DNA from 3 places in the Tropicibacter sp. S64 genome. Region 3 is predicted to be linked to each of the others. Evidence: riboswitches for the same ligand, from Rfam matches in the RefSeq annotation. Region 3 holds a riboswitch; each other region holds the start of a gene.

Region 1 (7,492 bases), on a different contig from region 3:
CAACCGCGTCGAAATCGACCGCTCCCGCCACGCGCTGGACATGGCCAGCCATGGGCGCAACGTGGTTGTGGTGTCCTCGGGCGATCCCGGTGTCTTTGCCATGGCCTCGGCGGTGTTCGAGGCGGTCGAGGCGGGCCCGCCTGAGTGGCGCGATCTGGACATTCGCGTGCTGCCGGGCATCACCGCCATGCTGGCGGCCAGTGCCCGCGCCGGGGCGCCTCTGGGCCACGATTTCTGCGCCATCAACCTCAGTGACAATCTCAAACCGTGGTCCGTCATCGAAAAGCGCCTGCGGCTGGCGGCAGAGGCCGATTTCGTGATGGCCTTCTACAATCCCCGGTCCAGATCCCGCCCGGACGGGTTCGCAAGGACGCTGGACATCCTCAAGGACGCCTGCGGCGATGCACGCCCGGTGATCTTTGCCCGCGCCGTCTCCACCTCCGAGGAGGAGATTCGCATCGTCCCTCTCACCGAGTGCACGCCAGAGATGGCCGACATGCGCACCATGGTCCTGGTCGGCTCGTCCACCACGCGCATCATCGAACGCGATGGCTTGCCCATCGTCTACACGCCAAGGTCTGCAAAACCATGAGCCAACCAGCGCATCACCTCATCAACGCTGTGCGCCTCTGTGCGCGGCGGGATGGCGGGGCGGTCGATCATCAGGACCGGCACGCCCAGTTCCCGCGCCGCAATGATCTTGGCCTCGGCCCCTTTGCCACCTGCGTTTTTCGAGACGACGAGTTCGATGTCATGGTCGCGCAGCAAGGCCCGGTCGCCCTCAAGCGTAAACGGCCCCCGGTCGACGACCACCGTGGCCTCGGGAAAGCCCAAGGCCGTCCTGGGTGCATCGACCAGCCGCAAGACATAGGCGTGCTGCGGCTGGGCGGTGAACTCCTCCAGATGCATGCGCCCCACGGCAAGAAACACGCGTTTGGACGGACCATCCAGCGCGGCGACGGCCCCCGCAAGGTCGGGCACGTGGCTCCAGTCATCCTCCGGCTGCGCCTGCCAAGGCGTACGGGTATAAGCCAAGAGCGGCACACCGGTCTCGGCGCAGGCGGCGACGGCATTGCGGCTCATCTGCGCCGCAAACGGGTGCGTGGCGTCGATCACATGGGTGATCGCGTGGTCCTTCAGATACCGCACCAGCCCCGCCACCCCGCCAAAGCCCCCGATCCGCAGGGGCAAGTTTTGCTCAAGCGGACGCGCCACACGGCCCGCCATCGACACGGTGCCGGGCACCCCCGCCTCTGCCAGGGCGGCACTCAGAGCGCGGCCCTCGGTGGTGCCGCCGAGGATCAGGAGATTCGGGCGCATGTCTGAGGCTCCGTGGTTGACCGTGATCGGTCTGGGCGAAGATGGACCGGACGGGCTGTGCAGGGCAAGCCGCGACGCGCTTGCCTCGGCCAAGTGCGTCATGGGGGCCGCACGACACCTGTCGCTGCTGCCCGAAACCGGGGCGCTGCGCATCACGTGGCCGGTGCCCTTTGCCGATGGGGTCGAGATGCTGATGGCCCGGCGGGGCACGCCAACCGTGGTCCTGACCTCGGGCGATCCGTTCTGGCTCGGTGCGGGGTCCGTGCTGGCGCGGCGGTTGCCGCGTGGCGAATGGCTCGCCTTTCCGGGTCGGTCCGTGGCGTCTCTGGCCGCCGCGCGGCTAGGCTGGCCGCTGGAAACGGTGCTGTGCCTCGGGCTGCACGCCGCACCCTTGGCAACCCTGCGCCCGCATCTGGCCCCGGGGCGGCGCATCATCGCCACCCTGCGCGACGGTGAGGCTGTGGCTACGGTTCGCCTCTATCTGGACGAGGCCGGGTTCGGCGACAGCGCCTGCACGGTGATGGAGTCTTTGGGCGGGCCGCGCGAGCGGGTGACCCATGCCGCCGCACGCGACCTGCACAGCGATTTCATCCATCCGGTCTGCATCGCCATCGACGTGGCGGGCGCGGGCGCAGTGTTGCCGCTGGCCTCTGGCAGGGCGGATGCGTGGTTCGACAGTGACGGCCAGATCACCAGGCAGCCGGTGCGCGCGCTGACCCTTTCGGCGCTGGCCCCACGGCCCTTCGAGCATCTGTGGGACATTGGCGGCGGTTCCGGCTCCATCGGGATCGAATGGCTGCTGACCGATCCGACCCTGACTGCCACGGCGATCGAGCCGCGCGCCGACCGGGTCGAGCGCATCCGCGCCAATGCGGACCGTCTGGGCGTGGGCCGCCTGAGCATCGTCCATGGCAAGGCCCCCAAAGCACTGGCCGATCTGCCCGCACCGGATGTGGTGTTCGTCGGCGGCGGCCTGTCGCGGGCCTTGCTGGATCATCTGGAAACCCTGCCGAACGGCACGCGGATCGTCGCCAATGCCGTGACGCTGGAAAGCGAGGCTTTGCTGGTCGAGACACAGGCCCGACTGGGCGGCAGCCTGATGCGGGTCGAGATCGCCCATACCGTGCCCATCGGGCCGAAGCGCGGCTGGCGGGCGTCCTATCCGATCACGCAATGGAGCCATGTGCTATGATCGTGGCGGGGTTCGGCTTTTCGACGCGCGTCGGCACGGACAGCCTGCGCGATGCACTGGCCCGCGCCTGCCAAGCCGCGGGCGTCAGGCCCGATGCACTGGCCACCGCCCATGACAAGGCCCCGGCGCTGGCGCCCCTGGCCGACGGCCTCCGCCTGCCGCTGCACCCTATCGCGCCAGACGCGCTGACCCGCCAGACGACGCTCACCCAATCCCCCCGCGCCTTGCATGAACGCGGCACCGGATCGGTGGCCGAAGCCGCCGCCCTTTCCGCTGCTGGCCCCGGCGCCCGCCTTTTGACCCCGCGCATCCACGCGCAGGATCGCCTTTCCAGCTGTGCCCTTGCAGAAGGACCCAAGACATGACCGTTCACTTCATCGGCGCTGGCCCCGGTGCACCCGACCTGCTGACCCTGCGCGGCCGGGATATCATCGCACGCTGCCCCGTCTGCCTCTATGCGGGATCGCTGGTGCCGCAGGCCATCCTCGACCATTGCCCGCCCGGTGCGCATATCGTCAACACCGCCCCGCTGGATCTGGACCAGATCATCGCCGAGATCCGCCGCGCCCACGACGCTGGCCTCGACGTGGCGCGGCTGCATTCCGGTGACCTGTCGGTCTGGTCCGCCATGGGCGAGCAGATGCGCCGCCTGCGGGCCGAGGGCATACCCGTCTCCGTCACCCCCGGCGTGCCCGCCTTTGCCGCCGCCGCCGCCGCGCTTGGGGCGGAACTGACCCTGCCCGGCCTCGCGCAATCCGTGGTGTTGACGCGCACGCCCGGGCGGGCCTCGTCGATGCCCGGGGGCGAGACGCTGACCAACTTCGCCGCCACCGGCGCGACGCTGGCCATTCACCTGTCGATCCGGAACCTTGCCAGGGTCGTTGCCGATCTGACCCCCGCCTATGGCGCGACCTGCCCGGTGGCCGTGGTCTATCGCGCAAGCTGGCCGGATGAGACGATTCTGCGCGGCACGCTGGCAGATATTCAGGACAGGCTGGGCGACAACATCCAGCGCACGGCGCTGATCCTTGTCGGGCCTGCGCTGGCGGGCGAAGGCTTTGACGAAAGCTGCCTCTATGCGGCGGGTTATGACCGCCGCTACCGCCCGCAAAGCGCGGACAGCCCCTGGGCGAGCTGGTCCGACGACGCCGAAGCACAGGGGTAAGCACATGAAAGGCCTGCTGATTTCCGCGCCCTCCTCGGGCACCGGCAAGACAACCGTGATGCTGGGCCTGCTCAGGGCGCTGGCCGAGGACGGTCTGACCGTGCAGCCGTTCAAATCCGGGCCGGACTATATCGACCCGGCCTTTCACCATGCGGCCTGCGGGCGGCACAGTTTCAACCTCGATGGCTGGGCCATGGGACCAAACCTGTGGCAGGCGATCAGCGCGCGGGCACAGGGCGCCGATATCTGCGTGGCCGAGGGCTCGATGGGCCTCTTCGACGGGGTGGCAACGCGCGGCCAGCAGGGCTTTGGCAGCAGCGCGGAGACCGCACAGGCGATGGGCTGGCCGGTGGTGCTGGTTCTCGATGTGAGCGGTCAGGCGCAATCCGCCGCCGCCACGGCGCTGGGGTTTCGGACATACCTGCCCGACTTGCCCTTTGCCGGCGTCATCCTGAACCGCGTCGCCTCGCCCCGGCACGAACGGCTGACGCGGCTGGGGATGGAACGGGCGGGCCTGCCGGTGCTGGGCGTCCTACCCCGGCGCGGCGACCTGACCCTGCCCGAACGCCATCTGGGCCTGATCCAGGCGGTCGAACACCCTGATCTCGACGCCGCGATTGTCGATTACGCGACCTTCCTGCGCGAGCATGTCGACCTTGACGCGCTGCGCGCCGCCGCCGCCGGAAAGCCCTTGCCCGAGGCCCCCGCGACCCTGCCCAAACCCCCGGCACAGCGCATCGCCATCGCCCGCGACGCGGCGTTTTCCTTTACCTATCCGCATCTTCTGGAAGGCTGGCACGAGGCCGGGGCAGAGATCCTGCCGTTTTCTCCCTTGGCGGATGAGCCCCCAGCCCGCGACGCTGAACTTGTCTGGCTGCCCGGCGGTTACCCGGAGCTGCACGCCGGCAGGCTGGCCGCCGCCGAGACATTCCGTGCCGGTGTCCGCCGCCACGCCGAGACCCGCCCCGTGCATGGCGAATGCGGCGGCTACATGGCCCTGGGGAAGGCGCTGATCGACAAGACCGGCACACGTCACCGGATGCTTGGCCTCCTTGGCCTCGTCACCAGCTACGAAAAACGCAAGTTCCATATGGGCTACCGCCGAGCCGTGCTGCAAGCGCCGATGCCCGGTCTTGCGCCCGGCACGGCGCTGCGCGGGCACGAATTCCACTACTCGACGATCCTCGAACAGCCCGATGCGCCGCTGGCCGAGGTGCGCGATGCCGACGGCAATCCGGTGCCCGAGACCGGCTCCCGTCGCGGTTACGTCTCGGGCACGTTCTTCCACCTGATCACGCAAGAGGAAACCGCATGACGCACCTCGTCAGCTTTGTCAGTTCCGGCCCGGGCGATCCCGAGCTTCTGACGCTCAAGGCCGTGGACCGGCTCAAACGCGCCGACGCGGTGCTTTTCGACGATCTGTCCTCCGGGCCGATTCTCAGCCATGTGCGCAGCGGCGCCGACCTGATCGCCGTGGGCAAACGCGCCGGACGCCCCTCTCCCAAACAGGATCATGTGAGCCGGTTGCTGGTGGACTATGCGCGGCAGGACCAGCAGGTGGTCCGGCTCAAATCCGGCGACAGCGGTCTCTTTGGCCGGCTGGAGGAAGAGATCACGGCGCTGCGCGACGCGGGCATTCCCTACGAGATCATTCCCGGCGTGCCCTCGGCCTGCGCCGCGGCCGCCGCCGCCGGCATTCCGCTGACCCGGCGACTGACCGCGCGCCGGGTGCAGTTCGTCACCGGCCATGACGTGACCGGGCAGTTGCCCGAGGACGTGAACCTGGCTGCGCTCGCGGACCCGGGTGCGACCACGGTGGTGTTCATGGGCAAACGGACCTTTCCCGGACTTCTGGACCTGCTGCGCGACGCGGGCCTGCCCGACAACACGCCGGCGATCCTGGCCGAGGGGGTCAGCACCCCTGTCCAGCGTATCGAGCGTCACACGGTGAAATCCCTGGCAGACCGATTGGCCAGTGAGATCAGCGACCGGCCCGCCGTGATCCTTTACGGACCGCTTGCGACATGACCTGCCCGACGGTCACGATCTGCCGCAGTTGCCCGCTGGGCCAGTCGGATTTCGCCGAGCGCCTGCAGGCCCGGCTGGGGACAAATGCCCGCGTGGCGACCCGCGACTGCATGTCCGGCTGCGCACGCCCCTCGACCGTGGCGATCCGCGCACCGGGCAAGACAGCTTACCTGTTTGGCGATCTGTCCCCGGATGCGATTCCGCTGATCGAAACCTTCCTGCAGCACTACGCGGCCTCGCCCACGGGCGATTTCAGGGACGCGCGCGTTCTGGGCGATCTGCGCGTCAAGGCGATAGCCCGCATTCCGGGCTCACCAAAGTCGCAACCCGGCGATTCCACGTCGCTCTGCGCCTTCGGAAAACGGGTTTTTCTATTGACTGTCAGAGCGTTGCAAAGCCATATTCACGTGTGGCGTTCCGGCCCTTCGGGGTCGGTACAAATGGGAACAGGGAAGCCGGAACACGGCAAAGCCCCGACCGCCCCCGCGACTGTATGCGGCGAGCTCCTTTCGAAAACCCACTGCCGGAGCGGCAACGCTCGGTGGGAAGGGGAAAGGCAAGCAATGACCCGTGAGTCAGGAGACCGGCCACAAGACCTGAAACCGTAACGGCCGTCGGGTGTGACGGCCAAGGAGCAAAAAACCATGTCTCAACTCATCGCCAACCGCCGTGCGCGGGTTCCATCCGACACGCTCGGCATTGTCTTTGCAACGCTTCTGGGCCTGGGGATCGTTTTCCTGGCAGGTCATGCGCAATCGGCTGCCCTGCATGACGCGGCGCACGATATCCGTCACGGCACCGGCTTCCCCTGCCACTGACGAACATCTGACACTTGATGAACATTCGTATGCTGACCGGCGGACTGATCGCCGGCTGTGCCACCGGTATTCTCGCGGGGGCGCTGCATTTCGCGTTCCTGCAAGATATCATCCTGCAAGCCGAACTCTATGAATCGGGCGAACTCGTCCATGCTGCCGGCGCCGAACCGGAGGCGCTTCACGGCGCGGGCGAAGCCCGTGAACACACGCACGAGGCCGAAGCCCATGAGCACACGCACGCAGGTGCAACCGGGACGTTCACCCGAAATGCGCTGACGCTGCTCTTTGCCTGCCTGATCTATTCCGGCTATGGCCTCGTCATGGCCGCAGTCTTTCAGGCCATACGCGGGCGGGGCCAGGCAATCACCCCTGTCCAGGGGGTGCTCTGGGGACTTGCGGGGTTCGCGGTATTCCAGATGGCTCCGGCGATGGGCCTGTCACCGAACCTGCCGGGAACAGTCTCGGAAGACATCGACCTGCGCCAGTCCTGGTGGTTTGCCACGATCGCCGCGACGGGGATCGGCCTCGCGCTGATCTTCCTGCGTCCCACATGGGTCAGGATCGCCCTGGGAGCCGTGCTGATTGCCATACCACATGTGATCGGCGCACCGCAGCTTTCGGACTTCTTCGGGGTCGCGCCCCCGGAACTGTCCGCTCTATTCGCGACCAGGGTGATCGGCGTCAGCTTTGTCTGCTGGGCGGTTCTGGGCACGGCGGTCGCGCGGTTGACGGAGCCGGGACAGTGAGACAAAGGCCCCGGGCGGGCGATCCGCGTGTCCGGGGCCCTCTCGGGGGATGAAGATCATGGATGACCTCTGGCTTGTCGGCATCGGCACGGGCAGCCCCTCGCATATAACGCTCGCCGGGGTGAACGCGTTGCGGGACGCCGCGCTGATCCTCGTCCCCCGCAAGGGCGCCGAGAAGGACGACCTTGCAGAAATCCGCCATCGCATCATTGCCGAAACCGGA
Region 2 (7,492 bases), on a different contig from region 3:
AAGGTCTTGGCTCCGCCCACTGGCGCCGCATAAAGCCCCGCCGCCAAGGCCATTTGCGCCAGCGCCGCCTGCGCGGCCACCGAGCCGCCCGCGTCACACAGATGCGCCAGCCGCCGCAGGGTCGACACCGGCAGGGTCGAGACCGCATCCAGCCGCGTATCCTCGCGGCCGTCGGCAGGCAGGACGGCAACCGCGATCCCCTTGGCCTGCGCCAAGGCCCTCACCTGCTGCACGCCGTAGTCCCAATAGGGCACGCCGCCGATCAGCCGGATCAGGATGCCCTTGGCCCCCGACAGCGTGTTTTCGACATATGTGTCGACGGACAACGGGTGCCGCAGCGCCGAGAGGTTCGCCAGACGCAGGCTGGGCAGGCGACCGTCCGGACCACCGCCCCGCCGCCAGCCTTCCGCGAACGCGCCAAGGTCGCTGTCCGAAAAGGACAGGACAAGCAGCTCTGCCGGGTCCTGCCCCAGATCGGTGGGCGTGTCGGTCTCTTCGAGACCATGGCTTTCGCGAAAGACGACGTGCATGGCGGGTGGGCTTACTCGGCGGCTTGCGTGGCGGGGGCCAGCACGGCGCGGATCGCGTCGGCGTCGATGTCGTCATGCTCGGCGATCACCACCAGACGGCCCAAGCGGGCCTCGTCGGCCTTCCACGGGCGGTCATACTGGTGACGCACCCGCGCGCCCACAGCCTGCACCAGCAGACGCATCGGCTTGCCCGCGACGCTGGCATAGCCCTTGACCCGCAGGATGTTGTTCTGATCGGCGAGGCGTTCGATGGCGCGGACCAGATCGGCGGGATCGGTCAGTTCGGGGATATCGACGACGATCGAGTCGAAATCGTCATGTTCATGGTCGTCGTGCCCGTCGTGATGCGAGGGGCGCGCATCCATGTCATCCTCGGCGGCGGCCTCAAGGCCCAGAATGATGCGCGGATCGACCACGCCCTCGGCAACCTCCACGATGGGCAGCGGGCGCGGGGCCTCGGCGGCGATGATTTTCCTGGCCCTGGCGACGCCTTCGGGGCCGGCCAGATCGGGCTTGGTCAGCAGGACGATATCGGCGCAGGAAATCTGGTCCTCGAACACTTCGGAGAGCGGCGTTTCGTGATCGATGCTGTCGTCCGCCAGACGTTGCGCGTCAACACGGGCCACGTCGGGGGCGAACCGCCCCGCCGCCACGGCCTCCGCATCGGCCAGCGCGATCACGCCGTCGACGGTGATCTTGGACCGGATATCGGGCCAGTCGAAGGCCTTCAGCAGCGGCTTCGGCAGGGCCAGACCCGAGGTTTCGATCAGAATGTGTTCCGGGCGCGGATGGAGCGCCATCAGCGCCTCGATTGTCGGGATGAAGTCATCGGCCACGGTGCAGCAAATGCAGCCATTGGCCAGCTCAAGGATGTTCTCGGCCGGGCAATCGGGGATCGCACAGCCTTTGAGGATTTCGCCATCGACGCCGACATCGCCAAATTCATTGACCAGAACGGCCAGACGCTTGCCGCCGGGGTTCTGCATCAGGTGCGAGATCAGCGTGGTCTTGCCCGATCCGAGAAAGCCGGTGATCACCGTGACGGGAAGTTTCGCGAGGGTGGTCATGTCAGGCCTCCTCAGTCTGGGTGACAGGGGGGATGCGGGCAATGCAGTTGCGTTTGAAGTGCTCCGGGCGCTCGCGCCACGGGATCACGCCATCCGTGCTGTCGTGATATTGCGCCGCGCCGGACAGGATCATTTCCGGATGAGACCCTTCATCGACATTCGCGAAAACGTAGGTCCATTTCGCATCGCCACCGCGCAGGGCGATGGTGCAGCCGTAATCGCAGTTTTGCAGACATTCGACCGGAGTGATGCGCAGGCCATGGGGGCAATCGAGCGCAGTCAGCCCGTCATAGAGCGCCTGTCCGGGGCGGCGCGCGTCCCCGGGTAGTTCCTGCCCGCGACGGCATTTCACGCATACCAGCAGTTCTGTGGCTGTCGGGCTCTCCGGCCTGATCGTCATATCCTCGGTCCCATGGTCATGGGACGCGGCTCTGATGGCGGAACAAGCCGATGGTGTCGGCTCAATCCCGACACCGGAACACCCCGTCCGGTTTCATTCGGCTTGTGTTGGCAGGTCTCCCGGCTTGCGGATCTCGGGCGTTTGCCCTTTGGCGGCTCGACCTTCCCAGCTTTCGCCAGTGGTCCCGAGTCGCCGTCTCCGGTCACGGTCGCGGGGGCGGCTGTGCTTGACCACGAAGAAGGCGGCTGCACATTCCCTTTTCACCTGTATAGACAGGCACCAACACACCGCCAGATGGTCCGAAACCCGGGGCCTTGTCAAGCAAGAGGATGACGATTTGATCGCAGACGAAAATGCCCGCCACGCCGAGAAGATGCGCAAGATCAAGGCCGCGCGCGACCGGATGATGGAAACCAAGACCGAGGAAAAGGGTCTCATCCTCGTTCATACCGGCGCGGGCAAGGGCAAGTCGTCGTCGGGTTTTGGCATGGTCCTCCGTTGCATCGCCCATGGCATGCCCTGCGCGGTTGTGCAGTTCATCAAGGGCAATCGGGACACTGGCGAAAAGACCCTCCTGCGTGAACGGTTTGCCGACGAATGCCGTTTCTTCGTCTCCGGTGAGGGGTTCACTTGGGAAACGCAGGACCGCGAGCGCGACATCGCGGCGGCGCAGAATGGATGGAAGATCGCCAGGGAACAGATACTCGATCCGGATATCTGTTTCGTTCTGCTGGACGAGATCAACATCGCCCTGCGCTACGATTATCTGGATATCGACGAGGTGGTCGATTTCCTGCTGCATGACAAGCCGGCCATGACCCATGTCTGCTTGACCGGCCGCAACGCCAAGCCGGAACTGATCGAGGCGGCTGACCTGGTGACCGAGATGACGCTGGTGAAACATCCCTTCCGGGACGGGGTCAAGGCACAGCCGGGCGTTGAATTCTGAACGGCTGCGGTATTGATCCGTGGCGCAGGGTGTTGTTCAGGGCAACTGGCTGACCACGACGTCCGGGCGGCTTTGCCAAATCAAGACCGTCAAGGCTCGAACGACTTCTGGAATGGTTCGACCGCTTGCGAGCGGCCCATGATCGCTGATTCTTGAGGCTGCGGTGATCAGCGGTTCTGCCAGAGCGTCGCCGTGTTTTCCTGCCATCCGGTGCGGTGCAGCAGGGGTGTGTCGTCGTCGAAACCGGGGCGGCCGATGCAAAGATATGCGGTGAAGCGCCACGTCTTCGGAGATTCGAAAAGCCGCTCGATGCCGTCCGGGTCGACAATCGACACCATACCCACCCCGATATTGCAGGCCCGCGCCATCAGCCACAGGGCATGGATTGCCATTGCGGTCGATTGCTCCAGCGTTTGCGGCATGGTCTGGCGGCCCAGCCCGCGCCCCTCGGCGGGGGCGGTCTCGGTAAAGATCGCCAGATGTTCGGGTGCCTCGTTCAACCCGGCGAGCTTCAGTTTTTCATAGGCCGCGCGGTCTTCGGCGGCGTAGCCCTTGGCCGCCGCCGCGTTCTGCAAGGCAAAGTTTTCGCGCACCCTTGTGCGAAGGACTGGATCGAGCACGCGCAGAACGCGCCAAGGCCGCGCATTGCCCACCGAGGGGGCGCTGTCCATCGCTTCGCGCAGCCTGTCGAGCGTTCCCTCGGGCAGCGGATCGGTGCGGAAGTGGCGGATATCCCGGCGCCAGGTCAGGAGGTCTTTCAGGCGGTCGCGATGGGCGTCGGTCATGTGCATCTGGCGGCCTCCATCGCGGTGTCCAACTGGCGCCAGCGGGTATCCTGGGGCAGTCCAAGGCGGATCCAGCGGTCGGAATAGGGAAAGATGCGGCTCCAGACACGATGTCCGGCCAGCGTGTTCTGCGCAGCGGCGGCATCGGGCGCTGCATAGGTGCGGAAGAGCGGCGTGCCGCCGACAAGGTCCCAGCCCGCGCGCCGCGCCATCGCGTCGAGCCGCGCGGCGCCCTCGGTCAGTTTTGCGATGGTCTGCGCCTGCCAGTCCGGGTCGGCCAGCGCGTGACAGGCAATCTCGATGGCGGGGCCGGAGACGGGCCAGGGGCCGGCCATCTCGGCCAATCGGTCGGCAAGCGTGCCGTTTGCCAGCGCAAAGCCTAGACGCAGCCCAGCCAGACCGTAGAATTTGCCGAAAGACCGCAGGACGACCACGTTGTCGGGCACCTCGCCCGGGGCCAGCGACACATCCGGGTCCGGGTCGGCAAAACTCTCGTCGACGATCAGCAGGCCAACGGTCGCGGCCAAGGCCGACAAGCGTTCCGGCGCATGGCGCCTGCCGTCAGGGTTGTTGGGGTTGACCACCACGGCCAGATCCGCCCCGGACAGTGCTTCGAGATGCGCGACCTCCGATACCTGCCAGCCGCAGGCCCGCAGGGCAGCAGCGTGTTCGTTATAGGTGGGTCCCTGGACGGCCGCGCGTCCGGGTGTTCGCAGCCATGGCACGATCTGGATCGCCCCCTGCGCCCCTGCCATGGGGATCACCCGTGCCGAGGTGGCATAGGCCGCGGCGGCGCTATCCGACAGACGCGCCATGTCGGTTCCGCGCGGCAGGACGGCCCAGGACTCGGGCGGGATGGGCGGCAGCGGATAGGGCATCGGGTTGATGCCCGTGGACAGATCGAGCCATTCGCCCGGTGTGCCGCCCAGGCGGACCATTGCTGCGTCCAGATTGCCGCCGTGATCTCTGGTCTTGGTCATGCGCGCGTTAAAGCAAGGCCATCGCGGCAAGGGCAAGCCCGCAAAGCGCCATGGCACGACGATAAAGCGACAGTGCACGGTGCAGATCCTGACCGTCGGGATCGGGCGCACCTTCGTTCAGCCAGGGCTCCTCCGCGATCTGCCCGTCGTAGACCCGTGGACCCGACAGGCGCACGTTCAACGCGGCGGCCATTGCGCCTTCGGGCCAGCCGGCGTTGGGCGAGCGATGTGCGCCAGCGTCACGCCACATGACCGTGATGGCGGTCAGGGGTCTGCGCGAGACGCAGGCGAATACAAGGCCGGTCAACCGCGCCGGAACCAGATTCACCATGTCATCCAGCCGGGCGGCGGTCTTGCCGAAGGCGTCGTAGCGGACTGACCGATGGCCGATCATCGAATCCATCGTGTTGATCGCCTTGTAACCGTAGATTCCGGGTAGCCCCAGCAGCGCCCCCCAGAACAGCGGCGCGACGATGCCGTCGGATGTGTTCTCGGCCAGGCTCTCCGTGGCGGCACGGGCGATGGCCGGGGCGTCGAGTTGAGACGGGTTGCGCCCGACGATCATGCTCACGGTGCGGCGCGATTCCGGCATATCTTCCGCGGTCAGCGCCTTTGCGACGGCTGCGACGTGGTCATGCATCGAGCGCACCGCGATCATCGGCCAGGCCAGGACCGCCCCGACGAGCGTGCCTGCCCAGGTGTCAGGCAGGGCGGACTGGAGCGCCCACGCGGGCAGGACGGCCAGAGCCGCGATCAGCACGGTGGTCGTGGATCCGCCAAGGAGGCGCGCCCCCCAAGCGCCCCGATTCAGCCGATGCTCACAAAGGGTGATCGCACGCCCAAGCCATGTCACAGGGTGGCCGATCCGCGCATATAGCCGGTCGGGCCAGCCAAGGGCCAGATCGAGCGCCATGCCGCCCAGCATCATCAAAACGAAACTCATGGGCTGCCTGTCCGAAAGGTGAAGACGTCCGCGAGGCCCGCTTCGCGCAGCGCATCGGCGCCGTGGGTTGGTGCCGTCCCGGGAGCAAAGATCAAACCACGCGCCGAGCCGGTATGCGCCCGCATGACGCCAAGTGCGCCGAGATCACGGGCGAGTTCGGGCATCGGGTCGCAGGGGCCGCGCCGCGCCGTGCAGCGCAGTGCCGAGTCGCTGGCAATGGCGGCGAACCGAGGCAGATCGGTCGCGTCGTGCCACGCTTCTACCAAATCGCTGACATCATCGAAGTCCATGTCTGCCGCATCCGTGCGCTGCGGTGCGCCCCAAAGGCCGCCAAGGATCTCGGCGCGTTTCGGCGCCTTGACCCTCTGCACCACCCTGGCCTCCCGCGAGGCCCAGAGCAGGCGGTCCGGTTCGGGGAACATCAGCGGGTCACTGGCCTTCTCGGCCCGAAGACAGGCCTCGGCCAACGTCTCCGGCGGGCCCAGGAACCCTGCGGAGCGGGCCAGCGCAACCAGGGTTGCCGTCGATGCACCCGCCCCGATACCCAGTGGAAAATTCCGGGTCACGCCTTCTGGCAGGCAGGGCAGGCGCAGCCGGGCGGCGAAATCCGCCAGACTATCGGGCGGGAAGGGAGGGCGGATTGTGCCGGGGGCCGCGACACGGAGCGCGGGACAGGGCAGGGTGATCAACACCACCGGCCCGTCCGGACCCAGACGCCCTTGCAACCATTCTCCGAAATGGGCCTGCACCGACACAGGGGTCATCTCCGGTCGACCTCGATCACCGAGATGGGCCCGCCCGCTTGGAGAGCAGGCGCGTTACCGACAGGCTGAGCGCACCGGGCCCATGCCCCGTCACATCCGTTTGGCCGTTCAGCTGCCCGGGTCCGGCCACAGGCCCGTGGCGGCTGGGGATCACCTCCGGCGTGGACTTCGCATTCGTTCCCAAGGGGTCGGCTTTCGGACTTTATCTTCTCTTTGGAAAGTGCTCTCCCACAGAGCCATGGGAAAGTCGATACTCATCACCGGGGGCGCACGGTCGGGGAAATCCGGGTTGGCGGAGCGAAAGGCGCTGCAGCCCTGCGGCCGGGCGATCTATATCGCCACGTCCCGGATCTACGATGGCGATACCGACATGGCCGCGCGGGTGGCCGCTCACCGGGCCCGGCGCGGTGCCGAGTGGACGGAGACCGAAGCGCCGACCGATCTGTCCGGTGCCTTGCTGGGCACCGATGGCGATTTGCCCCGGCTGGTGGATTGTCTGACCCTGTGGCTGACCAACCTCATGCTGGACGAGGCCGACTGGCATCAGGAGACCCATCGCCTGATCCGGACACTTGCCACTCAAAAGGCGCCGGTGATCTTCGTCACCAACGAGGTCGGCCTTGGCATCGTACCGGACAACCCGTTGGCGCGCGCCTTTCGCGATGCCGCTGGCCATGTGAACCAGGCGGTTGCCGAGGCCTGCGATGAAGTCTGGCTCGCCGTTGCAGGCCAACCGATGAGGGTAAAACCGGGTGACTCCGCTTTCTGACAGGACGTCACTCCGGGAGATCGCGTCTCTGGCCGCGCATGTCCGGTGTGATCCGGGCCGTGAGCGGGCGGCAGAACAGCCTCACGAAGCCACCGGGCGCTCTGGGACGGCTTTTGGTGATGGCGATATTCATGGCCGGGTGGCAGGGCACGGTCCGCTCAGTCATCGGGGCCGCGCCCACCACACCATCGAACGCCCTCTTCTCGGCGAGGCTGCGGCTGACCACGGCGGCGATCTCGTTCACGGAGGCATGCTCATGACTGTATTTGCCCGTGATGATCTCGGGTCGGGAATCGGGAGACTCC
Region 3 (7,492 bases):
GCCTGATCGAAGAGGCGCCACCCGATCTGCATGCCTCGATCCTGCGGGCGGCAAATTCGCCTCTCGTGCGGTTCGACCTGTCGCAGACGGCCTTGGTTCAGCACAGCGACCATTCCGATGGCGGTCTGGTCGAAAGCCGCATCCGTACCCTGCTGGATGACAGCTACAGCCGCGACATCCGTGTCGAGCTTCACCAGATCGAGGGCCAGTTGATGCCGCTCGCCAATCTGTCGCGCGAGATGACAGAGATGCACATGGCGATGATGCGGGGCGAGCTGACAGCCATCGAGATGAACCTATCAATAGCCATTTCCGGGGGGCACTGGCTGAATGTGGGCACCCGCTTCGAACGCCCGCCGATCCAGTGGCCGCTGGAATCCATGCTGGCCTTTGTGCTGTCGGCTACGGTGCTGCTGATCGTGGTGATCTGGTTCGTCATGACGCGGTTGACCGGCCCGCTGCGGCGGCTGGCGCGGGCCGCCGACCGGCTGGGGCGGGGCGAGGACGTGCCTGAACTGCCCGTTGCCGGCCCGACCGAGGTCCGCGACCTGACGGTTTCCTTCAACCGGATGCAGGAACGCCTGACCCGCTTCGTCAATGACCGGACGCGGATGCTGGCGGCGCTGGGGCACGACCTGCGCTCGCCCCTGACGGCGATGCGGGTGCGTGCCGAGATGGTCGACGACGACGAAACCCGCGACAGCATCGTCGCCTCGGTCGAGGAAATGCAGGGCATGGTCGAGGCAACGTTGACTTTCGCACGCGGACTGACCGGATCAGAGCAGCCCGAACGCGTCAATCTGCACGACTACCTCGGCGCTCTGTGCCAGACCCTGCCCGCCGGGGTCGACCTGCTGGGAGCCGACGACACCGAACTGCGCTTGCGCCCCAACGCCATGCGCCGCGCCTTGCGCAACCTGATCGAAAACGCCCTGCGCTACGGCCATATGGCGCGCATCGATTGGCAAAAGACTGGCGGGGAGGTGGTTCTGATCGTTGACGACGACGGACCGGGCATCCCCGAGGACCAGTTGGACAAGGTCTTTGACCCGTTTGTGCGGCTCGAAGAGTCGCGGTCGCTGGAAACCGGCGGGCATGGGCTGGGACTGTCCATCGCCCGGACGATCATCCAGTCGCATGGCGGCGATGTCACTCTGACGAACCGGCCCGAAGGCGGGTTGCGGGCACGGGTGCGGCTGCCGAACGGACATGCGGCCAACACCGAAGGAGAAACACCATGAGACAGATCCTGATTTCACTGGGCGCGGCGCTGGCCGGCGCAGCACCTGCGCTGGCCGATGCCGATGACGGCATGATGAACGGCTATGGCATGGGCGGTTTCGGATTTGGCCTTGGCGGGTTCGGGATGCTGCTGTTCTGGGGCCTCGTGATTGCGATCGTCGTACTGGTCGTGATGCGGCTGACGGGCCGTGGCGACAGCGGGCCAGCCGTGTCCGATGCGCCGGATCCCCTTGAGGAACTGCGCCTGCGCTATGCGCGGGGCGAGATCGACGAAGAGGAGTTCCAGCGTCGCAAAGCTGCGCTGGACAAATAACCGCGACACCCCCGAGGGAGGCCAAGCATGATCCCGGAAATCGGACATTTCTCACTGGCATTGGCGCTGGCCTTGGCCATTGTTCAGAGCGTGTTGCCTATTCTGGGCGCGTCGCGCGGCAACGTCGTGTGGATGCAATCCGCGCAATCCTCGGCCATGGGGCAGGTGGTTTTTGTCGGGTTGGCCTTTGCCGCCTTGATGCGCTCTTTCGTGGTCAGCGACTTTACCGTGCTGAACGTGGTTGAGAATTCCCATTCGCTGAAACCGATGCTGTTCAAGATCGCCGGCACATGGGGCAGCCACGAAGGCTCGCTGCTGTTGTGGGTGCTGATCCTTGCGGTGTTCGGCGCGGGCGTGGCCTTGTTCGGATCGAACATCCCCGCCGCCACCAAGGCGCGCGTCCTGTCGGTGCAGGCCTGGATCAGCGTCGGTTTCCTGAGCTTCCTGCTGTTCACCTCGAACCCGTTCGAACGGGTCTTTCCGCCGCCCGCGAATGGCAATGACCTGAACCCGCTGTTGCAGGACGTTGGTCTCGCCATGCATCCGCCGCTGCTGTATTTCGGGTATGTAGGCTTTTCCATCGTGTTTTCCTTTGCGGTTGCGGCCTTGCTCGAAGGGAGGGTCGATGCCGCCTGGGCGCGCTGGGTGCGGCCGTGGACGCTGGCTGCGTGGATGAGCCTGACAGCCGGGATCGCGCTGGGATCGTGGTGGGCTTATTACGAGTTGGGCTGGGGCGGCTGGTGGTTCTGGGACCCGGTGGAGAATGTCAGCTTCATGCCGTGGCTAATGGGAACGGCGCTGCTGCATTCCGCCATCGTCACGGAAAAGCGCGACGCCTTCAAAAGCTGGACGATCCTGCTGGCGATCCTGACATTTTCGTTGTCGCTGCTGGGCACCTTCATCGTGCGTTCGGGGCTGCTGACCTCGGTTCATGCGTTTGCCGTCGATCCAGAGCGCGGGCTGTACATCCTCGGGCTGTTGGGCCTGTCCATCGGCGGGTCGTTGGCGCTTTATGCGTGGCGGGCCCCCGAGATGGAGGGCGGCGGCCTGTTCCGGCCCGTCAGCCGAGAGGCAGGCCTGCTGCTCAACAATCTGATCCTCGCGGCGGCGACCGGGACGGTGCTGTTCGGAACGCTCTACCCGCTGCTGCTGGAGGCGTTGACCGGCGACAAGATTTCGGTCGGACCACCGTTCTTCAACGCCGCTTTCGTCCCGATGATGCTGGTCCTCGTGCTGTTCATGGGGATCGGGCCGTTCCTGTCGTGGAAGCGCGCCGATATTGGCGGGGTGCTCCAACGGGTGCGCTTCGTGGCGCTGCTGTGCCTCGCTGCGACTCTGATGCTTTGGTATGTTCAGACCGGTGCGCCTGTGTTGGCCTATGTCGCGGTTGCCGCAGCGCTCTGGCTGCTGTTTGCGACGCTTCGGGAATGGGCGCTGCGGATCAAGCTGTTCGACGCACCGCTGTCCGAATCGGCCCGCCGCGCCCGCGCACTACCACGGGCGTCGCATGGCATGACGCTGGCTCATGCCGGGCTGGCGGTGGTCATACTGGGCATGGTCGGGTCAAGCGCCTGGAAGAGCGAAGAAATAGCCTTTGTCCGACCTGGGGACCGCATCGAGATTGCCGGGTTCGAGGTCCTGTTCGAGGGGGTCGAGAAGCGTCGCGGGCCGAATTATCTGGCCGATCAGGGCCGGTTGAAGGTTTGGCGCAATGGCAGCTACGTGACGACTTTGTTCCCCGAACGGCGCAGCTATCCCGTGGCCCGGTCGACGACAACGGAATCCGCGATCCGCTCGACCCTGGCAGGGGATCTCTACGCCTCGATCACGGAACCGGCCTCGGACACGGCGGCCAAGGGCGGGGCGTGGACCCTGCGCATCCTGTACGAACCGCTGGTGAACCTGCTGTGGATTGGTGCGGGCCTGCTGGTGCTGGGTGGCGCGCTGTCGCTATCGGACCGTCGCCTGCGCGTCGGGGCGCCACGGCGGGCGCGCCGACCGCAACCCCAGCCCGCCGAATAGGAGTGACCATGAAACGCATGTTAGCCGGGCTGCCGTTGGTGTTGGCGGCCATCCTCGGGGCCTTTTTCCTTTGGGGACTGGACCCTGAGCGTGACCCAAATGATATCCCCTCGGTTCTGATCTCGCACCCGGTGCCGGAGTTTGCGCTGGACCCGGTCCCAGGACTCGACGTGCCGGGCCTTGCAACAGCGGACCTGTCGGGCAATCCCGGCCCCGTGGTGGTCAATGTCTTTGCCTCGTGGTGCGTGCCGTGCAAGGCCGAACATGCGGTCCTGTCGCGGTTCGTCGAACGGGACGGGGTGCGCCTTCTGGGCATCAACTACAAGGACAAGCCCGAGGACGCCCTGCGTTGGCTCGCCGAGTTGGGCAACCCGTACAGTGCCATCGGCTCTGACCTCGATGGTCGGGCGGGTATCGAATGGGGCATTTCCGGCGTTCCGGAAACCTTCATCGTCGGCGGAGACGGAACGGTTCTGTATCGCTATGTCGGGCCGATCGTGGGCGAGGACGCCGTGGCAAAATTCACGCTCGCGTTGCAGCAGGCGCAAGGCGGCCTGTCATGAGGGCGGTGGTGCTCGCCGTTCTGTTGGCTGTCTTGCCCATGCTCGCGCAGGCTGTAGAGCCGGACGAGATCCTGGCCGACCCGGCGCTTGAGGCGCGCGCCCGCGTGATCTCCAAGCAGCTGCGCTGCGTGGTTTGCCAGAACCAGGACATCGACAGTTCCAACGCCGGGGTGGCGCGGGATTTGCGGCTGCTCGTACGTGAACGGCTGACCGCGGGCGACAGCAATGCGGAAGTGGTCGACTACATCCACGCGCGCTACGGAGATTTCGTCCTGTTGAAACCGCCGTTCACACGTCGGACCGTGGTGCTTTGGCTTGCGCCGCTGGTCCTGATTTTTGCAGCGGTGCTGACCGGGGGGCTCAGTCTTTCGCGGGCCCGACGCCGACGCACCGACGCGGCGCTCGATCCCGAAGACGAGGCGCGCATTGCAGCGGCCATGGACCGATACAAACAGGGAGGATCGGAATGATCTGGGGTATTTTCGCCATCATGGCGATTGCTGGTCTGACCATCGCGCTGTTTCCGATGCGCCGGGCAGGCATGGCACCGGTCTTGCGCGCCGACGCCGTGCCGGCGGTTCTGGTCGACCAGCTCGAAGAAATCGACCGCGACATGGCGCGGGGGCTGGTCTCTGCACCCGAAGCAGAGGCCGCAAGGCAGGAAATCCGCCGCCGCATGGCGCAGGTGCTGCGGCGCGCTGATCGGCAGACCGTCACGACGACAGGCGGGCGCGGCGCGCTGATCCTCGCGGCGGTGTTTGTCCCGGTCATGGCCTTTGGCTACTATTCGTTCGCCGGTGCGCCCGACGTGCCGGCTGTGGCCTTCGCCGACCGCGCCGACGAGCGCGCCGACACGCGACGGATCGCCGATTTGGCTGGGCAATTGCGCGAAAGGCTGAGGGCCGATCCCGACGGCGGCCCGACCGATGGCTGGATGTTGTTGGGCCAGACCTATGCGCGCATGGGACAATTCGACGAAGCCGTTACCGCCTTCCGGACGGCCTCTGGCCGTGACGACGCGGTTTCGGCGACATGGTCGATGCTGGCCGAGGCGATGATCCGGGCCAATGACGGAACCGTCACGCCGGACGCGGTGACCGCTTTGAACAGGGCGCTGACGCTGGACCTCTCGAACCCGGCGGCGGCGTTCTACCTTGCGATCGCGGACGCGCAGGCAGGAGAGGTCGGGGCAGCTCATGACCGCCTGACGGCGCGACTGGCCGAGACGCCGGGCTACCAGCCCTGGATGGACACCTATATTGCGCAGGCGAATGCATTCGCACAAACACTCGGCCGGGCGCCCATCGCGTCGCGTGCGCCTGTTGCCCGCAGCCCCAGTGCCGCCGATGTCGCCGCCGCACAGGAGATGAGCGAAGGCGACAGGGCGGTTTTCATACGGTCCATGGTGGATCGTCTGGCGACGCGGCTTGAGGATGAACCGGATGACGTGAACGGATGGCTCAGGCTGGCGAATGCCTATGGCGTGCTCCAAGAGATGGACAAGGCGCGGGACGCTTACCTTCGCGCGGATGCGCTGTTGCCCGAGGGCGATGCGCGCAAGGCAGAGGTCAGGGCAAGCATCGCACGTCTGGAAAACCCGTGATCAGTCCGGGTTACCGGGCCGCCATGTCCATCGTTGACCGTCGTGTACCAGGTGGATCGGGGCGAGAGGATGGATATCCAGCCGGAACCCGGCAATAGGCGGCAGGTCCAGCGCGCTGACAATGACTCCGCGCAGCACGGGCGGGGCCGCCAGAGCCACCACACGATCTGCCGACGAGGCCGCCATCTGGTCCAGCCAGGGTCGTACGGTCGCGCAGAGGTCTGTCAGGGAGGTACCCCCGCCGGGGCGAGCTTCGGGGTCACGGGTCCACAGTGACAGTGCCTCGGGATCGGTGGCGGCGACTTCGTCCAGGGTCATGTCTGTCCAGTGCCCGAAATCCTGCGCGCCGAGCGCCGCGCAGTCGTTTGGCTGCAATCCAAGCTCCAAGGCCAAGACACCGGTCCCTGGCGCGGTCTGGCAAGCACTGCCCCCAAGCCGGCCAGAGAGGGTACGTGCCCGCTGTACCTGCGCAGCGCTCATATCCGCGGCAAGGCGAAAGGGGTGATGCGCAGACATGGGCGCGGCAACGAGGATCAGGCGCATGGGGGGCTTTCGTACAGGCGAGGCAAGAAAATGTTGGCAGCTCGAGGCATTCTGGCCTATCGATCAGACACAGGGGAATACGGAAGCCGGTGAAAATCCGGCACGGTCGCGCCACTGTGATCGCGCAAGCGTAAGTCAGACACGGATCCCTGGAAAATACTCATGACGCGTCATCAGAAGGAGTACCAAATGACTGTCGCAACCCGTCCCGCCGTTTCGAGCGATCTTCCCGCCATCCCTATGCGGGACATTGCCCCTTGGGCGATCCTGGCCGCGCTGCTGGCTGTCCTGCTGGTCTATTTCGTTGGTGCAGAGCAGGGCGCATGGTCTGTTTTCGCCGGGACCGACGTGCACGAATTCGTGCACGATGCGCGCCACCTTCTTGGCTTTCCCTGCCACTAAGTTACAGCGATGACTCGTCTTCTTGTGCTCGGCCTTCTGGCCGGGCTGTTGGCGTCCGTGGTGACGTTCGGCGTGGCGCGACTTGTCGGTGAACCTGCGCTGGACGCGGCCATCGCGATGGAAACCACCGACAGCCACACACACGCGACAGATACGCCGGATCTTTCCGATACCGGCGGCATGTCGCGCCATTTGCAGGCTGGTCCTGGATTGTTCGTCGGTCTCGCCGCCGTGGGCGTGGCCCTGGGCGGGATCCTGGCAATCAGCTTTGCCGTGGCGCGGGGGCGGATCCTGCATGGATCGACACGGGCCACGGTGGCCTGGATCACGGCGTTGGGCTTTGCCGCGGTGATCGTCGTTCCCATGCTGAAGTTTCCGGGAAATCCGCCAGCAGTTGGCAACCCCGAAACGATCGGGGCGCGCACCCTGGCCTATTTCGCCTTTCTGGCGCTGTCGTTGGCAACCCTCGGGCCGGCTGTCTCGGCGGTGAAAGGGATCGCTTCGCGACGACGCAAGATGCTGATCGGGGCGGGGATCTACGCAGGGGTCATGTCCGGGGCAGCGATCCTGTTGCCCTCGTTCCACGAGGTGGACCCGGCCTTTCCGCGCGATCTGCTCTGGCAGTTCCGGGCATCGACATTGGCGGTGCAGGCAACGCTGTGGGCCAGCACGGGGATCGCCTTTGGCTGGCTGGTCGAACGGTTCGGCCAATCCATTTGACGGGAGGTGTACAGATATCGGCACGGTGACGTTCAGAAAGTAACCTTCACGTTCGGTGCTTGCGGCGGAATTCCGGCGCGACCA

What was found. Region 3 has a riboswitch for cobalamin ahead of ACP159_RS17320 (CbtB domain-containing protein). Riboswitches for the same ligand answer to the same signal wherever they lie in the genome.
Region 1: it holds a riboswitch for cobalamin, as region 3 does, so the genes downstream of both, ACP159_RS24870 (CbtB domain-containing protein) here and ACP159_RS17320 (CbtB domain-containing protein) in region 3, are expected to answer to the same signal.
Region 2: it holds a riboswitch for cobalamin, as region 3 does, so the genes downstream of both, ACP159_RS24800 (DUF1636 family protein) here and ACP159_RS17320 (CbtB domain-containing protein) in region 3, are expected to answer to the same signal.

The regions. Positions count from the first base shown of each region.
Region 1 covers NZ_JBNAGK010000025.1:13,551-21,042, forward strand. Annotated here, with positions in the region: gene cobJ (precorrin-3B C(17)-methyltransferase) at 1-592, shown strand, start outside; gene ACP159_RS24835 (cobalt-precorrin-6A reductase) at 565-1,320, opposite strand; gene cbiE (precorrin-6y C5,15-methyltransferase (decarboxylating) subunit CbiE) at 1,319-2,512, shown strand; gene ACP159_RS24845 (cobalamin biosynthesis protein) at 2,509-2,877, shown strand; gene cobM (precorrin-4 C(11)-methyltransferase) at 2,874-3,677, shown strand; gene ACP159_RS24855 (cobyrinate a,c-diamide synthase) at 3,682-4,992, shown strand; gene cobA (uroporphyrinogen-III C-methyltransferase) at 4,989-5,705, shown strand; partial or broken gene ACP159_RS24865 (DUF1636 family protein) at 5,702-6,001, shown strand; cobalamin riboswitch at 6,099-6,311, shown strand; gene ACP159_RS24870 (CbtB domain-containing protein) at 6,350-6,523, shown strand; gene ACP159_RS24875 (CbtA family protein) at 6,541-7,269, shown strand; gene cobF (precorrin-6A synthase (deacetylating)) at 7,328-7,492, shown strand, end outside.
Region 2 covers NZ_JBNAGK010000025.1:638-8,129, reverse strand. Annotated here, with positions in the region: gene cobN (cobaltochelatase subunit CobN) at 1-530, opposite strand, end outside; gene cobW (cobalamin biosynthesis protein CobW) at 542-1,597, opposite strand; gene ACP159_RS24800 (DUF1636 family protein) at 1,599-1,997, opposite strand; cobalamin riboswitch at 2,090-2,296, opposite strand; gene cobO (cob(I)yrinic acid a,c-diamide adenosyltransferase) at 2,335-2,946, shown strand; gene bluB (5,6-dimethylbenzimidazole synthase) at 3,114-3,737, opposite strand; gene cobD (threonine-phosphate decarboxylase CobD) at 3,728-4,711, opposite strand; gene cbiB (adenosylcobinamide-phosphate synthase CbiB) at 4,719-5,654, opposite strand; gene ACP159_RS24775 (propanediol utilization protein) at 5,651-6,418, opposite strand; gene cobU (bifunctional adenosylcobinamide kinase/adenosylcobinamide-phosphate guanylyltransferase) at 6,657-7,187, shown strand; gene ACP159_RS24765 (nicotinate-nucleotide--dimethylbenzimidazole phosphoribosyltransferase) at 7,226-7,447, shown strand; gene ACP159_RS24760 (hypothetical protein) at 7,428-7,492, opposite strand, start outside.
Region 3 covers NZ_JBNAGK010000011.1:22,048-29,539, reverse strand. Annotated here, with positions in the region: gene ACP159_RS17355 (ATP-binding protein) at 1-1,241, shown strand, start outside; gene ACP159_RS17350 (SHOCT domain-containing protein) at 1,238-1,555, shown strand; gene ACP159_RS17345 (heme lyase CcmF/NrfE family subunit) at 1,583-3,577, shown strand; gene ACP159_RS17340 (DsbE family thiol:disulfide interchange protein) at 3,586-4,140, shown strand; gene ACP159_RS17335 (cytochrome c-type biogenesis protein) at 4,137-4,610, shown strand; gene ccmI (c-type cytochrome biogenesis protein CcmI) at 4,607-5,743, shown strand; gene ACP159_RS17325 (histidine phosphatase family protein) at 5,744-6,286, opposite strand; cobalamin riboswitch at 6,322-6,453, shown strand; gene ACP159_RS17320 (CbtB domain-containing protein) at 6,476-6,688, shown strand; gene ACP159_RS17315 (CbtA family protein) at 6,698-7,408, shown strand.